Regions from separate parts of the Parashewanella spongiae genome, predicted to be linked through region 3. Evidence: predicted binding sites of a transcription regulator. Region 3 holds the regulator's gene; each other region holds the start of a gene.
What was found. Region 3 encodes LexA, which represses DNA repair genes until DNA is damaged. Its sites were predicted from a motif close to TACTGTATNNNNATACAGTA; they were not measured.

Region 1 (6,046 bases), 1.1 Mb from region 3:
GTACTGAAATCGAATATCAAGAAGTGCATGCAATGTTTCATAATCAAACTCTCCAAACAGATAACCCTCTAAGCACTTTTCAAGGTAAATCCAAGTATCATGCGAAAGCTAAAAGTATTGGAACCTTCATAGCCCCATCAACAAATTATTTAAATGATAAGAGAGCAATAAAAGAAAACAAACTTTTCGGGCTTAGTGTCATTGCTGACATTCTAATGTTCAGAATAGGACAAAAAGAAACTGCTAAACGGTTTCAGAAATCGACTAAAAGTCACAGTAAACTTATCAATCAATTAAAAGAAGCATCCTTATGTGAATGTGGCATGATGAAAGAGCCTTTTGATAGCAGCTTAGCCGGAAATAACCTAACCGTTGCCCAAATTGAAGCATTATTAACAAACCAACCTGATATTCAATCGAGTAAATCAAGCTAATAAAAACCTTGAATACGATTTAATTTTAAACAAACAATGCTTTTTAAAAAAACTTAAGGTATTAATAGCATAAAGAAAAAATAGAAAGGACTTCAAATGAACTCAATCGTATTTTGTCGCTATTGTGGTGAACAAATTCTAAATACAGCTCCAAACTGCCAGCATTGTAAGTCAGAACAACACTTACCCAGTGCCTATGGTGGTGTCCCTAAAAAAAATGCTCAAGGTGTTTTCGCTTTTATTTATTGTTTATTACTTGGTGTCTTTGGTGTGCATCGTTTTGTATATGGCAAAACAGGCAGTGGCGTGTTAATGCTATTGACTTTAGGCGGCATAGGTATTTGGTGGCTCGCTGATTTAATTACGATTATTGCAGGAAAGTTTGAAGATGCTGATGGTAATACCTTAAGCCCTATTTTTTAAATATATCCCAAAGAACATTGATTCTTTTTTGGCCTAATAAAGTATAAAAAAGACTAAACAATAGCCTTTTTAGCACTCAAAAAGTGCTATTGTTCGAGTCCTAGTGACCCCTCCATTGGCTCAAGTATATGGCTGTATCCACAAACACATTAATTCAACTTACTGATCTTTATAATTGGACTAAAAGTGAAGACAACTTAGAAAAGCTATCAAAAGATGATTTTAAGATCATTAAAAGCTCAGTCAAAATCGATCAAGGGTGGCATCAGCTTGAAATAAAAACTCGACACACCGATTATGCAATATATAAGTTTGATCTAAAAAAATATCAAATTAAGCATGTCACTAATCCTCGAAGAAGTAATGGAAGTGAATTTAAAGTACAACACATTAAAACCTGGGAACAAGCGTTAGCCAAGATTGGATTACGTGGACACTTATCAAGAAGATTAGAATCTCAACTCAATGAGACACACAACTCAAGTAATGAATAACCCTCAAAACACTTGAACTTTTCTAGAGGTATTATACCCTTGTTACCTGAAGATACATGATTTCAGAACCTGTGAATTTTTAGTTGCTTGATGAAAAATATACCGTGCTCATCACTCCAGCGAAGTCTGGAAACGAAGTAACGGCAGTTATATGTCGGCCTTTCTCTTTTCAGAAAAAGTCACTGGATACCAGCCTACGCTGTTATAACAAACACAGGTCGCACTGATCAGTTCGCCCAAAGGGGCGGTGAATTAAACCCAAAGAGATTAAAGGCGTCATCCGAGAACTCAACCAAGCTCTAGTGCCAATTGAGTTTGTTGGTTTTCAGCTTCAATGTTTGAAGCGCCGTCAGATTTTAAACCTATAGCAACTCCAATTAATCGAATGCCACGGCCTTCTCCTCTTTCGAACGCTTGTTCGAGTAAACTCTCAAATAACTTAACCGATACTTCATCACATTTTTGTTCAATTGTTGTTTGAACAAAATCGGCAAACTTTAATTTAACCACTTGCTTTTGAACTTGTCTTTCATTCGCTGCGTGCTGCATTCGAGCTGAAAGCTCTTGCATTAAACCAGTAAGCACTTGCTTACACTGCACTAGTTGATAGATATCACGTGATAATGTTGTTTCTACTCCAACAGATTTTCGTTGTCGATGAGATTCGATGCAACGAGGGTCACGGCCAAAACTTCTCTCAATCAAAATTTGACCGAATTTTCCAAACCGCTTCACCAGTTTTACATGATCAGATTGCTGAACATCTTGGCATGTTTTTAATCCGTATTCTGCAAGTTTTTCCTCAGTAACTTTACCTACTCCCGGAATTTTACGTAGCGACAAAGTTTGTACAAAACTTGCAACCTGCACAGGCGTAATAACAAACTGACCATTGGGTTTATTAAGATCGGAAGCTATTTTTGCAAGAAACTTCACAGGCGCGATTCCAGCAGAAGCTGTTAGCCCTGTTTCATTAAAAATATCTTGTCGAATGGCTGCTGCAATTAATGTCGCAGATCCTTTATATTGTTCGCAGCCAGTAACATCTAGGTAAGCTTCATCTAACGACAGAGGCTCAATTAACTCGGTATACCTTTGAAAAACTTGCCTAATTTTACTGGATACATCTTTATAAACTTGCATCCGTCCAGAAACAAGAATTAAATTTGGGCACAGTTTAAGCGCTTGTTGTGTGGGCATTGCTGAACGAACACCGAATGCTCTTGCCTCGTAATTACATGTGCTGATCACTCCTCGGCGATCACGATTGCCGCCTACAGCTAACGGCTTTCCTAAGTATTCAGGAACATCTCTCATTTCAACAGCGGCGTAGAAACAGTCCATATCTATGTGAATGATCTTGCGCAAGCTTAAACCCAACAAATAAGTTCTAAAACCAAAGATACTGTATAAACTAACAGTACTCAAGTTTATTTGAGGTTGCACCTTCAAGTAGAGTAGGCTACTGGCTTCGCTATCACTTATCCAGCAGCCCCTCTTCGATTCCGTGCATGAAGTTTTCCCTCACACGGCTCTGTTGTTACACTTCTCTCAGCTCCTTCATTTTGCTTATCATCTTGTCGTGGTAAATACTCAAGACCTGCTTGGCGTAATTTTTCGTAAGCACCTCGTGATAGATACTTGCTCAGACGTTGACTTAAGCGGCGATGCCATCGATAGAATCGGTTTACTACAAATCCATTTATTCTGAAAAATATCGCTCTGGGATAACCTATCCCACCAAAATAGTGTTTCCACCCTCTCTGAACTTGATTTACTTTATTTATCAGTACACCAAGCGTATTTGAGGTAACTACTCAATAAGTTGTGGTAGTTCGAGCCCCTTGCAGCACCAAGTCTCCCAGTAAAGGGATGGTATTTTTAAGAGAAAGCCTGTCATTTAAAAACGCCCAAAATGACAAGTTTTGTTTTTGGGGGCTCAGCCTAAATAATGTGAAGATATAAGGAGAAAGTTCCGTTGTTTTAAAAAGTTAGGAACATGTAAAGGTAATATGTCCATTTAGTTCTTTCTAAATGATGTTAGCTAAAATTTCAAATTCAAAAAATGCCAGATTTTGTTGTTTTAACCGAAATGGCGACTAAGGGACGTGGCGGAAGAATGTATACCAATTTTATCGTCACTCCTGCGAACGCAGGAGTCCAGAGTCTTTGGTTAATTTGGGCACAAGTCGCTGGATACCTGCGTTCGCAGGTATGACAAATTAAGCGTTGAAATTTAAATTGGTATTATTTGAACTGCGACATCCCTAAGTAGTTTTAAAAGTGAAAGCCATTTACAGGTATTTTTATTTGTTCGCTTACAGAAAATCAATAAGTTAAAAAACTAACATCAATTAGGCTGAACACTCGTTTTTGGCAGGTTTTGCGCAAACTCCAAAAGGTGTCTCGACATTGGCGTCCTAAATCACTTCTTGTTCCACCACTTACTTTTCGCCTTTTGACATGTTCTCGCAAATCGTTTTCACTGCCGTTGGTATGTATCTGAATTTCAGGCCGTTCCAGCACTCGAAGTAGAGACGATTTATGTTTGTGTAGTCGTTTTAGTTGTTGATTCAAGGTTTGATAGCTGGTCTTTTACGTAAAAATATCATCAAACCTTCTAGAGAGTTGTTCTGCTTTTTTGCCACAAGGCTGAACTTTATAACATTTAAGCTCACGGTAAAAATCCCAAATCTCATTTCTCACTTTTTTGATATCGCTCCGATGCTCAGGGCAAAGTGGAATTAGGTTGTGAATGAGCCTTTCTGCATGAACCTAGCACAACGCATGAATGAGTACTTTAAATTGTCCTGCACCATCACTGACAACAACCAAGGATTCGATAGGTTGCACTTCAAGAGCCTGAGCAAATAAAAAATTGACATGGATGATTGGCAAAACTTTTCCGCTGTGCAATGGGTAATTTTTTTGTTTCATCCTAAAATCATCAGTTGAACGCTGAGTATATGAGTAACTGTTTGAGCAATATGATGATTTTATCATCATGGCTTTCACCCAATGAGTGAAGTGCTCTACGCTCACAAGCTTGCTAAAATGACTGCTATCTGCGTTGTAACTTTTGCAAGTAGAATAACTACTTGCTGCAAGCTACGCCTTACTATCAGCCGTTTTTTCTACGCTTGAGAACGCAGTAAACTGATGTTTCTAGGTTGATGAAAATCATCATATTTTTCTGATAACAAACGGTTAAGTTGGTCTGCTGAAATATCAACGCCCCATTCACTGAGTTGCTCAAGCAGTAGTGACTGAGTCACTTGGCAATGATGGTGTTGATACAGCACATAAGTTCTTAATGTTGTACCAAAGTGCGAGCCTTTGAGCTCTGCAGGGAGTTGAGCTGACACTATAGAGCCATCCGCAAGGCGATAGCGAGCCATTTTGTAACAAGTGTTGATGTTGTTAATTTCGATGTTTTGAACAACAAATGTTTTATAGCCGATGAATTGAGCGTTTGATGAAATATGAGCTTCAGGCTCTATGACTTTTTCATTAATGAATTTGTAGGTTAGCCGTTTTACTGCGCTTTCCTTTTCGCTTGCTAGACTTCCCTTTGTTAGAGTCGTTTTCATCGTTATCAGGGTCAGTATTATCGTCCATACCACTGGGTTTAAACTTGGGTTTCTTTTTCTGATTTTTAAGCTCTTTGATTTCATCTTCTAAAATTTGAACACGCTCAGAAAGCTCTACAATAGTTTGTTGTAGAGTTTCGACAGCAGGACGACATTCAGGGCAACTGAATCAGATAAATCAGGAATTTTTAGCTTCAAAATCAAGTGAAAGAATTAAACTTGATGAAAGTATGAAGCCTTAAAATAAGCAGTCAAATTGATCGCACGATCGTTACAAAGTCTTACAAATTGTCGGCTTACCACAATTTATTAAGTAATTACACACAAACTATGTAACTAATTGAATTTAAATTACTTACTCAATCATCCCCTGAAAAACAAGAATCCAGTGACTTTGTAAATTTTAAAAAAATTTTGTGCCGTTAATTAATAAATAAATAAATAAATAAATAAATAAATAAATAAATAAATAAATAAATAAATAAATAAATAAATAAATAAATAAATAAATAAATAAATAAATAAAACAGCCAAAAATGACACTGGATACCCGACTAAAACATTCGGGCATGACGTGAGGCTATAGGTAAGATTTGTGATTCCTGTGGTGTTTCTGTCCCAAAACCATTTAGAACATTAAAACAAAAATGCATTTAACATTATAATATTGTCATTGTTCTATGATGTTCATTTTATGATGCGATCATACTAAAAAGTGTGCTCGCTAGTATCAAGTTAATCCTAAATATATCAGTTGAACGCACAATTTAACTTTAATCTATTTAAGTTAAATACAAGTTTAAACAACCCGGACTCACCCATCAGGTGAGTGCTAAACATTCATATACTTGCCAAAATCACCGCTAGCTGCGTTATAAACTTTGCAAGTAGAACCACTTCTTGCAGCTATTCATGCCTTGCTATCAATAATTTTTCTGCATATATGAACGCTCCCAACCGATTTATTTAGGTTAATGGGTAGACTCGCTCAATACTATCATTCCTGAGTTGAATTCATCCTCGATAAACTCAAGTCCAAATTCATCTTTGAGAAAACTTATCATTCCATTTTTTAAAATATTATTGCCATGGTATCCAGTTATGA
Region 2 (6,046 bases), 1.3 Mb from region 3:
TAGACATTTCTCTATCAAACCCAGCTTCGTCAACTTCAATATCTTTTTCACGGCAAACGTCAGCCGTTAAATCAACAGGGAAGCCATAGGTATCGTAAAGCTTGAATAGTGTGTTGCCATCAAGTACTTTGCCATTGAGCTCTGTTAGCGCCGTATCTAAAATGTTTAAGCCACGCTCTAATGTTCGGGCAAATTGCTCTTCTTCTGCTTTCAAAGACTTAACAACAACATTTTGCACATCTTTTAAACCACTAGCCGCATCACCCATCACTTCAATCAATGTGGGTACAAGCTTGTAGAAAAAGGCATCTGTCGCACCTAGCTTGTTGCCGTGTCGAACAGCCCTTCGAATAATCCGGCGTAAAACATAACCTCGACCTTCATTTGACGGCATCACGCCATCGGCAATTAAAAATGCACAAGATCTTATATGGTCTGCAATCACTCTTAGCGATTTATTTTCTAAATCTTTCGTCCCAACAACATCGGCCGCTTTTGCAATTAATTTCTGAAAAATATCAATATCATAATTCGAATGACCGCCTTGTAGAATTGCCGCAATACGCTCAATTCCCATGCCGGTGTCAACTGAAGGTTTTGGGAGTGGAACCATGATTCCGTCAGGCTGACGGTTATACTGCATGAACACTAGATTCCAGATTTCAATAAAACGATCACCATCTTCTTCTGGGGTACCTGGTCGGCCGCCCCATATATGTTCACCGTGATCATAAAAAATTTCAGTGCAAGGGCCACATGGTCCAGTATCTCCCATTTGCCAAAAGTTATCTGACGCGTATTGTGAGCCTTTGTTGTCACCTATACGGATAATATTTTCTACTGGCACACCGATTTTATCTTTCCAGATATCAAAAGCTTCATCATCGGTTTCATAAACTGTAACGCACAAACGCTCTTTCGGTATTTTTAATTCTTCTGTTAAAAAGGCCCATGCCAAACGAATGGCATCTTCTTTAAAATAATCCCCAAAACTAAAGTTACCTAGCATTTCAAAAAATGTATGGTGCCTAGCCGTATAGCCAACATTATCTAAGTCATTATGCTTTCCACCAGCGCGTACACAACGTTGTGAGGTTGTTGCACGAGTGTATGATCGTTTTTCTTGGCCTAAAAAAAGATCTTTAAACTGATTCATGCCCGCATTTGTAAAAAGCAATGTTGGATCATTATGTGGAACCAGCGAACTACTGTCAGTAATTTGGTGACCGTTGCGACCAAAGAATTCTAAAAACGCCGTTCTTAGCGATGCGGTAGTTTGATACATGAAATCATCCTGCATTTGGAAAGTTTGAAAGGCTAACGATGAATCGTTTTAAATATTTATGGGCGGCATTATATACATATAGCATGTTAAAATATACGGCAGGATAACGACCAGTGCTTTTATCCTCACATAGATTTCACATTTAGAATGCTGATTGATTCAATTTATGACAAGTGAGATAAGTTTCAATAAAGCAAACAACAAATGAAGACGTTAATTAGTGATCAAAATAGAAACGAATCAATCAAATAAGCTACTCAGCTGCTTCATCGCGTGTTAAACCAAGAAAAATCAATTGGACGCATAGTAGTAAGATAAATATCTCAAGTTCAACCATAAAACCATAAAGTGTATTCATCCATTGAGTGAATACTTGACATTCGTAAACTGGCTAAAATTACCAATTGCTGCGTTGTAACTTTTATAAGTAGAATCACTACTTATAAAAGTTACAGTAATTAAATGCTCAACTCAGAGCTATGTATGCGCACAAAGTACAAACGAAATTGATGAAAACATAGTTATTACCGATATACAAACTGTCGTTATTACATTGCTACGTTGAGATAATTTTGTGAAGTATTCTTTATAAACCAAAGTGTGCGCATACAAGCTCCCGAAGGGCAAGGCTAAAGGTTTCCATTACTGCGTTGCACGTTCTTAAATTATCCCGACAAAAGCACGAAGTGCGTTGAACGCCAGCTTTGTATAGCGGCCGTTAGGGTATATAGTACTTCGAACATGCGCCTTGTACTGAAAACCTTTATCTCTTGCTGAGTGAGAGATTAATTACTGTAATTGGTATTACTTCAAGTCACGCCTTGCTATCGATAATTTTCTCTGCCTTTAAGAGCGCCACCAACTGATTTTTCTAGGTTAAAGCATAACAAGATTGCTCATAATCAAAACCCTGCCCCATAAGGAAACGAATCCGCTTTGCTTTGTCTTTGTAATCAACAATGGATTTATCTGCAAACTTTTTTTGAGCTTTACACTTAGCAAGTTCGAACCAATCACACTCTGATTCTTCGATTCTTAGAGTGATAATATCAGCCTGTAACCCTTTTTGATGCAGAGATTGTCGAATGCGCATTACTCCATGACCTTTATTTATGTGGCTTCTAATTAAAGCAGTAGCATATCTTGCATCATCGATATAGCCACTCGTTACACACCGTTCAAGGGTAGTGTCTATTTCAGGCTCTTCGTATCCTTTATCAAGAAGTTTGGCTTTGATTTGATTGTGAGAATAATCGCGGCTGGCTAAAAGCCAAACCGCGGTTTGATAAGCCGTATATTTCATCATGACTACGGTTAAAATACTTCACCAGTCTCTAAATCTACATTTTCTTCGCTAGTAGCAGAGTCAGATGCGGATGGCTTGCTTAATAATAATGAACGCAATGTTTCTTCAAGTTCTTGAGCTATACCAGGGTTCTCAACCATAAATTTACCAGCATTAGCGCGGCCTTGGCCAATTTTGTCACCTTTGTAGCTATACCAAGCACCCGCTTTTTCAACTAACTTGTGCAGAACGCCCAAATCAACTAACTCGCCCATGCTATTAATGCCCTTCCCATATAAAATCTGAAATTCAGCTTGTTTAAATGGTGCTGCAATTTTGTTTTTAACGACTTTAACGCGGGTTTCGTTACCAACAACTTGGTCGCCTTCTTTAATGGCACCTGTACGGCGAATATCAAGACGAACAGAAGCATAAAACTTAAGCGCGTTACCACCAGTTGTTGTTTCTGGGTTACCAAACATTACACCAATTTTCATACGAATTTGGTTAATGAAGATAAGCAGTGTATTGGATTGCTTAAGGTTACCAGCAAGCTTACGCATTGCTTGGCTCATCATACGTGCCGCTAAGCCCATGTGTGAATCACCAATTTCACCTTCTATTTCTGCTTTTGGTGTCAATGCTGCAACCGAGTCGACAATAATGACATCTACAGCTCCTGAACGTGTTAACGCATCACAGATTTCTAATGCTTGTTCACCAGTGTCTGGCTGTGAACACAGTAAATTATCAATATCTACACCAAGATTTTTTGCATAGCCAGGATCCAAAGCATGCTCAGCATCAATAAATGCACAGGTTTTCCCTTGTTTTTGTGCTGCAGCGATAACTTCCAATGTTAACGTTGTTTTACCTGATGACTCAGGGCCGTATATTTCAACAATACGTCCCATAGGTAAACCACCTGCTCCTAATGCAACATCAAGTGCTAATGATCCCGTTGAGATAGTTTCAACATCCATTGAGCGATCTTCACCCAATTTCATGATAGAACCTTTACCAAATTGCTTTTCAATCTGGCCCAATACTGCGGTGAGCGCTTTTTCTTTATTTGGATCGTTCTTCATTTTCTATCCTCTCAGTATCGGGTTATCATTTTGAATAATATAAAGTTGTAATTAGCTTTCTGAAGTCACCCATTGTGAACTTCTCTAACTAATTCTTAATGATTGTTAGTATACTGTACAATCATACAGTATCAAGAGGATTCGACAAATTTATTTATATTGACTTTAAAACCAGTAAAAATTGTTGGGATTTTTCTGTTAAAAACTTGCTAGTATTGCTTTTAGATATTTGATGAAATAGCCGAGATAACCTGCACCAATGAAAGCTGAGCTACCCAATTTAGACAATCACACCCCTATGATGCGTCAGTACTTGACCATGAAAGCACAACATTCTGATATGTTGTTGTTTTACCGAATGGGTGATTTTTACGAACTATTTTTCGATGACGCTAAAAAAGCCTCCGAACTACTCAGTATTTCATTAACTGCACGTGGCAAATCAGGCGGTAATGCCATTCCTATGGCCGGAATTCCTTATCATGCCATTGAGGGTTATTTAGCAAAATTGGTTCAACTTGGTCAATCCGTTGCTATTTGTGAACAAATTGGTGATCCCGCAACGTCAAAAGGACCTGTTGAGCGTAAGGTTGTCCGTATAATTACTCCTGGTACGCTTACCGACGAAGCATTACTACACGAGAATAGAGACAATCTACTTGCCGCTGTTTATCAACATAAATCCCTTTATGGATATGCGACACTAGACTTAGCCTCAGGGCGTTTCGTCATCAGTGAATTAGCTGGTGAAGAAGCATTAGAAGCAGAATTACAAAGAACACGACCTGCTGAATTATTATTCAGTGAAGAGCTTGATGACTTACACTTAATTGACACGTTTAGTGGAAAACGTCGACGCCCAGAGTGGGAATTTGATTATGACACTTCTCTTAAATTACTTTTAGACCAATTTGGCACCAAAGATCTAACCGGATTCGGGGTAAGTGACGCTCATTTATCAATTCAAGCTGCTGGTTGTTTGATGCAGTACGTGAGAGATACTCAAAAAGCATCTTTACCTCACATCAATGCTATTACTCGCTTTAATCAAACTGATAGCATAGTACTGGATGCCGCGACACGAAAAAATTTAGAGCTTACTCAAAACTTAAGTGGTGGTATTGAGAACACCCTTGCCTCTGTTCTAGACAGTACTGCAACTCCAATGGGAAGCAGAATGCTTCAACGTTGGATCCATCAGCCACTGACAAGCCATTCTAAAATTAACGCCAGACAAAATGTCGTTACCGAGTTTATTGAATCAAACCTGTATGATGAGCTCCATGAACACTTAAAAGTCATTGGTGATGTTGAACGCATTATGTCTCGATTAGCGCTTCGTTCGGCTAAACCAAGGGATTTTGCTCGTTTAAGACAAGCATTAGATGTACTTCCGACACTCAAGCATTTGTTATCTGAGACAGCATCGAGTCATATACAACAGCTTGTGTGTCAGTTAGGCGATTTTCCCGAAGAATCTTCATTACTTCAGCGAGCCATCGTCGATGTCCCTCCTGTACTGATACGTGATGGTGGTGTCATACGAGAGGGATATAACGCAGAATTGGATGAGTGGCGCCGATTAAGCGAAGGGGCGACGAACTACTTAGAGGAACTCGAATTAAGGGAGCGAGAACAAACTGGAATCCCTACACTCAAAGTAGGTTACAACCGAGTTCATGGCTATTATATCGAAGTCAGCAAGGCGCAGTCGATCAATATGCCTTTAAGCTATCAACGCCGACAAACTCTTAAAAATACTGAACGCTATATAACACCTGAACTTAAAGAGCATGAAGAAAAAGTACTTTCCAGCCAAGGAAAAGCATTAGCTTTAGAGAAAAAGTTGTGGGAGCAGTTGTTCGATCAGATATTACCTAAGTTGCATGAACTACAGCAATTTGCAAAAGCCACTTCAGAACTTGATGTATTGAGTTGCTTTGCCGAACGAGCTGAAATGTTAAATTATAGCTGTCCAGAGTTATCACAAACGACTGGCATATATGTTAATGCAGGCCGACACCCTGTAGTTGAGCAAGTGACAGAATCGCCTTTTATTGCAAATCCTGTCATTCTTAATAGCGATCGACGAATGTTAATTGTGACAGGACCTAACATGGGTGGTAAATCGACTTATATGCGTCAAGTCGCCCTGATAACCTTAATGGCTCATATCGGTTCATTTGTACCCGCTGAATCAGCCATTATCGGACCGATTGATAGAATTTTCACCCGAATTGGCGCTTCCGACGATCTCGCATCCGGGCGCTCTACATTTATGGTAGAGATGACCGAAACCGCTAACATTCTCCATAATGCAACCAAAAACAGTCTTGTTTTAATGGATGAAATTGGTCGGGGTACATCAACTTATGACGGGTTATCTCT
Region 3 (6,046 bases):
AGCTGAGATCCACTATCGAACCTCCGCCGCTGACGTACGCATAGGTTAATACATACATCAAAAAAGCAATGGAGATACCGTTGACGACTCGCCAGAACTTTCCAAGAATATTTTTAGCTAAACTATCAAAGCTGACCCCAGCTTCATAATGCAGGTTCGCTTCCAATAACAGCAGGCCACCCAACACCATAAACAACCAAACACCAATTAACATCAACACTGAATAGCTAAACCACATCCCAGAGCCAACCACAGGCAGCGAAAACATCCCCGCCCCAACAGCCGTTCCAGCGACAATCATTGCGCCGCCAATGATCGATTGTTTCTTTTGAATTCCCTTTTCAGATATTGGCATTAATTTAATAGTCCTTGTTCTACACGCTGCGTTTGATGCACACCGTTAATCAGTGTTTGTTTTAAAGAGGGATCAAGCAACTGGTTTAATTGTTGCCCAATATCATCCACTTGCGCTTGTTGCTGTTGGCCTAACAACCCCATGTCCTTCAGTTTGACAGTAAGGGTGGCATACAGTTTTTTATCGTAGAACTCAGGAGCGGCAATACCATGCAGCGAGCCTATATGTTTAGCAAGCTGATGGCTTTCACGCTCTAAATCAGCGCGTTCAATATCGGGTTGAAGTGCTAATAAGTTAAAGATAATGGCGTATCGTTGTTGCATTTCGCTGGTGGTTTCTGCCAACAATTCGAGTTGGCTAGCTCCATCAGATTGGATCACTAAGTGCTCAGTATCGCCTTGTTGTGACGTGGTGATTAACTGCTGCTCTATAAACAAATTAATCATGTTTTGAACATACACATCAAGAGATTCAATTTGAAGATAAAGCTCTGCTTGCAGCAGTGGATATTGTTGTTGAATCACTCGATAAACTTTATCAAAACAACAAGATTCTAAACGCAAAATGCAACGAGCAATAAGAGATGGCAATATCAACAAGTGAACGATATTGTTGCGGTAATAGGTCATATTACGGGCTTGTTTCTCATCCAAAGAAATAATGTCACCCAGAGGATCCGATTCAATAGTGAATTTATTAAGCTCTAGCCCTTGCTCTAGCAGTAACTTAGCATCACCTTCAGGTACTGAAGTGAATTCAGTGTACGGCACAGTAACCAATAATTTTAAATATAAAGCCAGTTGCTTTTCGAGCATGGGTCTTTCTAACGAATTTTGCTTGGCGGCCAGTAAGATCAAACTAATAAGCGTGACTGAACTTGCGGCGGCAGCTCCATTTATCCCCGTCATGACTTGATTAGCCAGTCCATTCACCACAGGCGTAAGCCACTTAGGTTTTTGCTCCGTATCAAGAGCCATTTCTTCACGCCATTGGGGGGCGTTGGCAGATAAATACTGCTGAATATTAATTGGCTCACCAAAATTAACATAACCTTGACCAAAGTTGCCGAGTTTACGTAGGGCGCTAAATACCTGCCATACGGATTCTTTCTGTTTTTTCTTACCACTTAACTCTTTGTGATAAGTCGACACTTCCATCACATGATCATAACCAAGATAAACTGGTACTAAAGTGACCGGACGCTCAATGCCACGCAACACGCTGTTAATGGTCATCGCCAACATACCAGTTTTAGGTGCTAATAAACGCCCCGTACGAGAGCGGCCGCCTTCGGTAAAGTATTCGACGGAATAGCCCTTAGTAAACAATTGATCTAGATAACTACGAAACACCGCGGTGTAAAGCTTATTACCACGAAAACTACGGCGGATAAAAAACGCGCCACCTTTTCTAAACATCGGGCCTGCTGGCCAAAAGTTTAAATTAATCCCCGCAGCGATGTGTGGCGGCACCATACCTTGATAATATAAAATGTAAGATAAAAGCAGATAATCCATATGACTGCGATGACAGGGGACATACACAATTTCGTGACCATCATGATGCAGTTTACGAACAGACTCCGCGCCCTTGATATTGATGCCTTTATATAATTTGTTCCATAACCAAGTTAAAAAGCGTTCGGCAATTCGCACTAAACTATCCGAGTAATTGGCTGCAATCTCATTCAGATACGACTCTGCTTTTTTCTTCGCTTGTTCTTCAGTAATTTTCTTACTGTTGGCCTCTTCCGCAATAGCTTTCACAATGGTCGGAGATTTTAATAACTGCCTAAACAAGGTTTGACGATTTGGTAAATCAGGGCCCGTCATTACCTTACGCTGACGACGGAAATGTACTCGAGCAACGCGCGAAAGTTTGTGTGCAATAGCTTGGTCGGTGCCATGCTGCTTTGCCATATCAGCCAAAGATACTGTGTTTGAAAATTGAATAAAATTATGCCGACCTAAAAACAAAATCATTAAGCATTTACGCAACCATGTCGGACTTTCACGCTCTAATACCGCCGCTTTCATGGTGTCTTGCTCTTTACCCGGCACACGTCCCCAATACACGCTTACCGGTAACAATTGAATATCGAGTTCAGCGTCTTGCTGATGAAACTTTAGAAGATTCTGAAAGGGAATTAAGAAACGATTGCTCGAAGGCTTGTTCCGAAATAGCGGTTTGGCAGACTCAAGACATACAACTCGGGGCAATGTTGTACCAGCAATCCTAATACTATCGTAAGGACTCGGTAAACCAAGTTCCTGAGCGGTTTGACTGAGCACCGCGATATCACTGACCGACTCAGTTTTCATGACATACACAACCGGCTTATCCGCTTGAAGATTCAAATCTGAAAATGGGTTTTGAGGAACGATGACACTATGAACGAACCATTTCTGCAATAAGCGCAGCAACTTAAAAAACCAAGAGTTATGTTTACCCATAATGCTAATTTAATTCTAAGATCACAAAAGACTGTGGGCTAGGATAACAAACTTAACCACAAAATTCATAAGTAAGCCTTAATTCGGTAGCTGATCACTACTTCATACCAAATTATTATCGGAGTGAACCAAACCTACAGTTAAATATGTATTATTGATTAAGACTTGCACAAAGGTAGTTACTGTATATAATACCAGTAACTGTATAGACAAACAGGCGAAATTATGAGACCACTGACTCCAAGACAGTCTGAAATCCTTGAGCTCATCAAGTGCAATATTATTGAAACCGGTATGCCTCCGACTCGCGCTGAAATCGCCCGTCGTCTTGGCTTTAAAAGTGCCAATGCCGCTGAAGAGCATCTAAAAGCACTGGCCAAAAAAGGTTATATTGAAATACTCGCTGGTACATCTCGCGGCTTACGACTCACTCAAGAAATTACAGAGCCCGATCTAGGTTTGCCACTTATCGGCCAAGTCGCGGCCGGAGAACCTATATTAGCCGAACAACATGTTGAGCAGCATTACCAAGTTGATGCCACCATGTTTCGTCCTGCCGCTGACTTTTTATTACGCGTCCGTGGCGACAGTATGAAAAACATTGGCATCCTTGAAGGCGACTTACTGGCCGTGCATAAACAGCAGCAAGCGGTGAATGGTCAAGTTGTTGTGGCCAGAGTTGAAGATGACGTTACGGTTAAACGTTTCGAGAAAAAAGGCAAGGTCGTATATTTACATGCCGAAAATGATGACTACCAACCAATAAAAGTCGATCTTACTCATCAGCAATTAACCATTGAAGGATTAGCGGTTGGGGTTATCCGTAACGGAGCTTGGTTATGATATCGAGCGCCATTCCGCTTCATCACCCCGGTATTTGGCAGACCGCTACAACCACAAATCAGCCTCAAACCGTAAGTACCATGAGTTCTGATACTTCCGGTATTGATGAATTAATTCAACTCAGTAGCAAAATGGCTCAATTGAGTAAATTAGGTCGTTGGATTGTATTAATTAACCCGCCTTCAATCGATTATAAGTCGATCCTTTCCCAAGCAGGCGTGTCAATGAATAAGGTTTTGTTAGTCCACGCTAGAGACGATGTCGAATCACTGTGGGCCATGGAAAAAGCACTCACAAGTGGAACCAATAGTGCTGTCATTTGTTGGGCAGCAGAGTTAGATGCAAAAGATAACCGCCGACTTGAACTGGTGAATAAAAGTGCAAAAGCCATTGGCATTATTTTGCAAACTCAACCTAAAACGTCCTCAAAAACACTAGATATTGACGCTTGGCAAAAACAATTTATCAATGCTGTTCATTGATAAACAAAACCCTACACCCCTTAAAAACTCACGCTCTTTACCATAAACAATGACTTAACCGAGCATAATTCGGTTATTTTTTCAGTAAATTAGCTAAAACATGATCTTGATCAATCTCTGACCAGCAAGTAATGTAGGCTCCAGTAATAATTTATTTCCTTGTTACTGCAAGGCGATTATCGTCTTTTAAAATCAAGACAAATGTCTTAAAGAAAAACCCAGTTAAAGCTGAAGTACGACCGATCAGTCTTGTTTTACGATCATTTAGGAGCTTGTTGGTTCCCTGTGATTAAAACAGTCACATTCATGATTGGTTTCAAAAATGATAATTCAGAATTAAGCGCACGTGTGGTTAACACCGGAAGTCGTAATAACAAGCAATATCAAATTGATACACTGATAGTGAAATAATTGCTGACGCTTGTAGCAGCAGTCTTTGTATTAATTTGAAGTGAACTCACCACAATGGCACTTTGATATCAAGCTTTTTAGGGAACTGAAGAGTTTACATAGAGCAGAGTATTCCTGTGTGACTTTTCTTTGTAGTTGCTTTTCGCAATCGGCAGAGGAGACGTCTAGTGAAGCAATTGTTGTATTGTTTATTGGCTGCAGTGTATGCGCCATCCGTCTGGGCAACAGATACGCCCTTAAATATGACGCAGGGAGTAACAAGAATTAGTCATGAGGTCTATCACCTCCATATGACAATATTTTATATTTGTTGCGCGATTGGGGTGGTTGTCTTTGGTATTATGTTTTATGCCATGTTCAAACATCGTAAATCCAAAGGGGCGGTTGCCGCTAATTTTCACGAAAGTACAAAAGTGGAAATTCTTTGGACTGTTATTCCCTTTTTAATCCTAATCGGAATGGCTATTCCTGCCACCAAGACTCTGATTGATATGGAGGATCCAAGTGATGCGGATCTAACCATTAAAATTACCGGGTCTCAGTGGAAATGGCATTACGATTACTTCAATGAAGGCGTTGGTTTTTATAGTGTTCTTTCTACGCCGAGAGAACAAATAGAAAATCAAGCCGCCAAGGGTGAATTTTACCTCAAAGAAGTAGATAAGCCTTTAGTGCTGCCTACCAATAAAAAGATCCGCTTTTTGGTGACCTCCGATGATGTGATTCATTCATGGTGGATGCCCGCTTTTGCCGTCAAAAAAGACGCCAACCCCGGTTTCATTAATGAGGCATGGGCACGGATCGATGAAGAAGGCACCTTTCGCGGTCAATGCGCTGAGCTATGTGGCAAAGATCATGGATTTATGCCTATCGTGGTAAAAGCTGTATCCCCAGAAGCCTTTGATACTTGGTTAACATCTCAAAAACAAGCTGTCGCTCAAGCGGCTGAAACCGCAAAAGCTTCTTTATCAAAGACGCTGACTAAAGATGAGCTGTTTGCTAAAGGTGAGCAAGTGTATATGGCACATTGTGCCGCTTGTCACCAACCTAATGGAATGGGGCTTCCTGGCGTTTTCCCACATCTTAGAGCAAGCCCTGTTGTCATTGGTCCAGTAGAGCATCACATTAGTGTCGTGAAGCACGGAGTCACTGGGACAGCGATGCAATCATTTGAGAAACAGCTGACGGCTGAAGAAATTGCTGCTGTAGTTACTTACGAGCGAAATGCTTGGGGTAATGACACTGGCGATGTGGTTCAAGCCGTTGATGTTAGTAACCAAGGACAGTAAGGGATAACGATGACAACATTAAACCCTCAAACCAATGACGACGTCACTGTCCATGATGATCATGATCATCACGAGCAACCCAAAGGCATTATGCGTTGGATTTTGACGACAAACCATAAAGATATCGGTACCTTATATTTGTGGCTAAGCTTCATTATGTTTTTGACCGGCGGTGCCATGGCAATGGTGATCCGTGCTGAGCTTTTTGAACCG

Region 1: a site for LexA is predicted at 2,755-2,774, ahead of dinB (DNA polymerase IV). Genes of this name have one in related genera too.
Region 2: a site for LexA is predicted at 3,770-3,789, ahead of recA (recombinase RecA). Genes of this name have one in related genera too.

What each region holds. Positions count from the first base shown of each region.
Region 1 is NZ_CP037952.1:4,414,677-4,420,722, forward strand. It holds gene E2I05_RS17570 (hypothetical protein) at 1-434, shown strand, start outside; gene E2I05_RS17575 (TM2 domain-containing protein) at 531-857, shown strand; gene E2I05_RS17580 (hypothetical protein) at 986-1,351, shown strand; gene dinB (DNA polymerase IV) at 1,640-2,719, opposite strand; partial or broken gene E2I05_RS23085 (group II intron maturase-specific domain-containing protein) at 2,833-3,144, opposite strand; gene E2I05_RS22385 (IS66 family transposase) at 3,680-3,928, opposite strand; gene E2I05_RS22390 (hypothetical protein) at 4,127-4,357, opposite strand; gene E2I05_RS17600 (hypothetical protein) at 4,486-4,941, opposite strand; gene E2I05_RS17610 (pentatricopeptide repeat-containing protein) at 5,913-6,046, opposite strand, start outside.
Region 2 is NZ_CP037952.1:1,327,686-1,333,731, reverse strand. It holds gene alaS (alanine--tRNA ligase) at 1-1,285, opposite strand, end outside; gene E2I05_RS05005 (regulatory protein RecX) at 2,157-2,591, opposite strand; gene recA (recombinase RecA) at 2,600-3,658, opposite strand; gene mutS (DNA mismatch repair protein MutS) at 3,918-6,046, shown strand, end outside.
Region 3 is NZ_CP037952.1:52,256-58,301, reverse strand. It holds gene E2I05_RS00225 (aromatic amino acid transport family protein) at 1-355, opposite strand, end outside; gene plsB (glycerol-3-phosphate 1-O-acyltransferase PlsB) at 355-2,808, opposite strand; gene lexA (transcriptional repressor LexA) at 3,034-3,651, shown strand; gene E2I05_RS00210 (cell division inhibitor SulA) at 3,648-4,133, shown strand; partial or broken gene coxB (cytochrome c oxidase subunit II) at 4,712-5,818, shown strand; gene ctaD (cytochrome c oxidase subunit I) at 5,843-6,046, shown strand, end outside.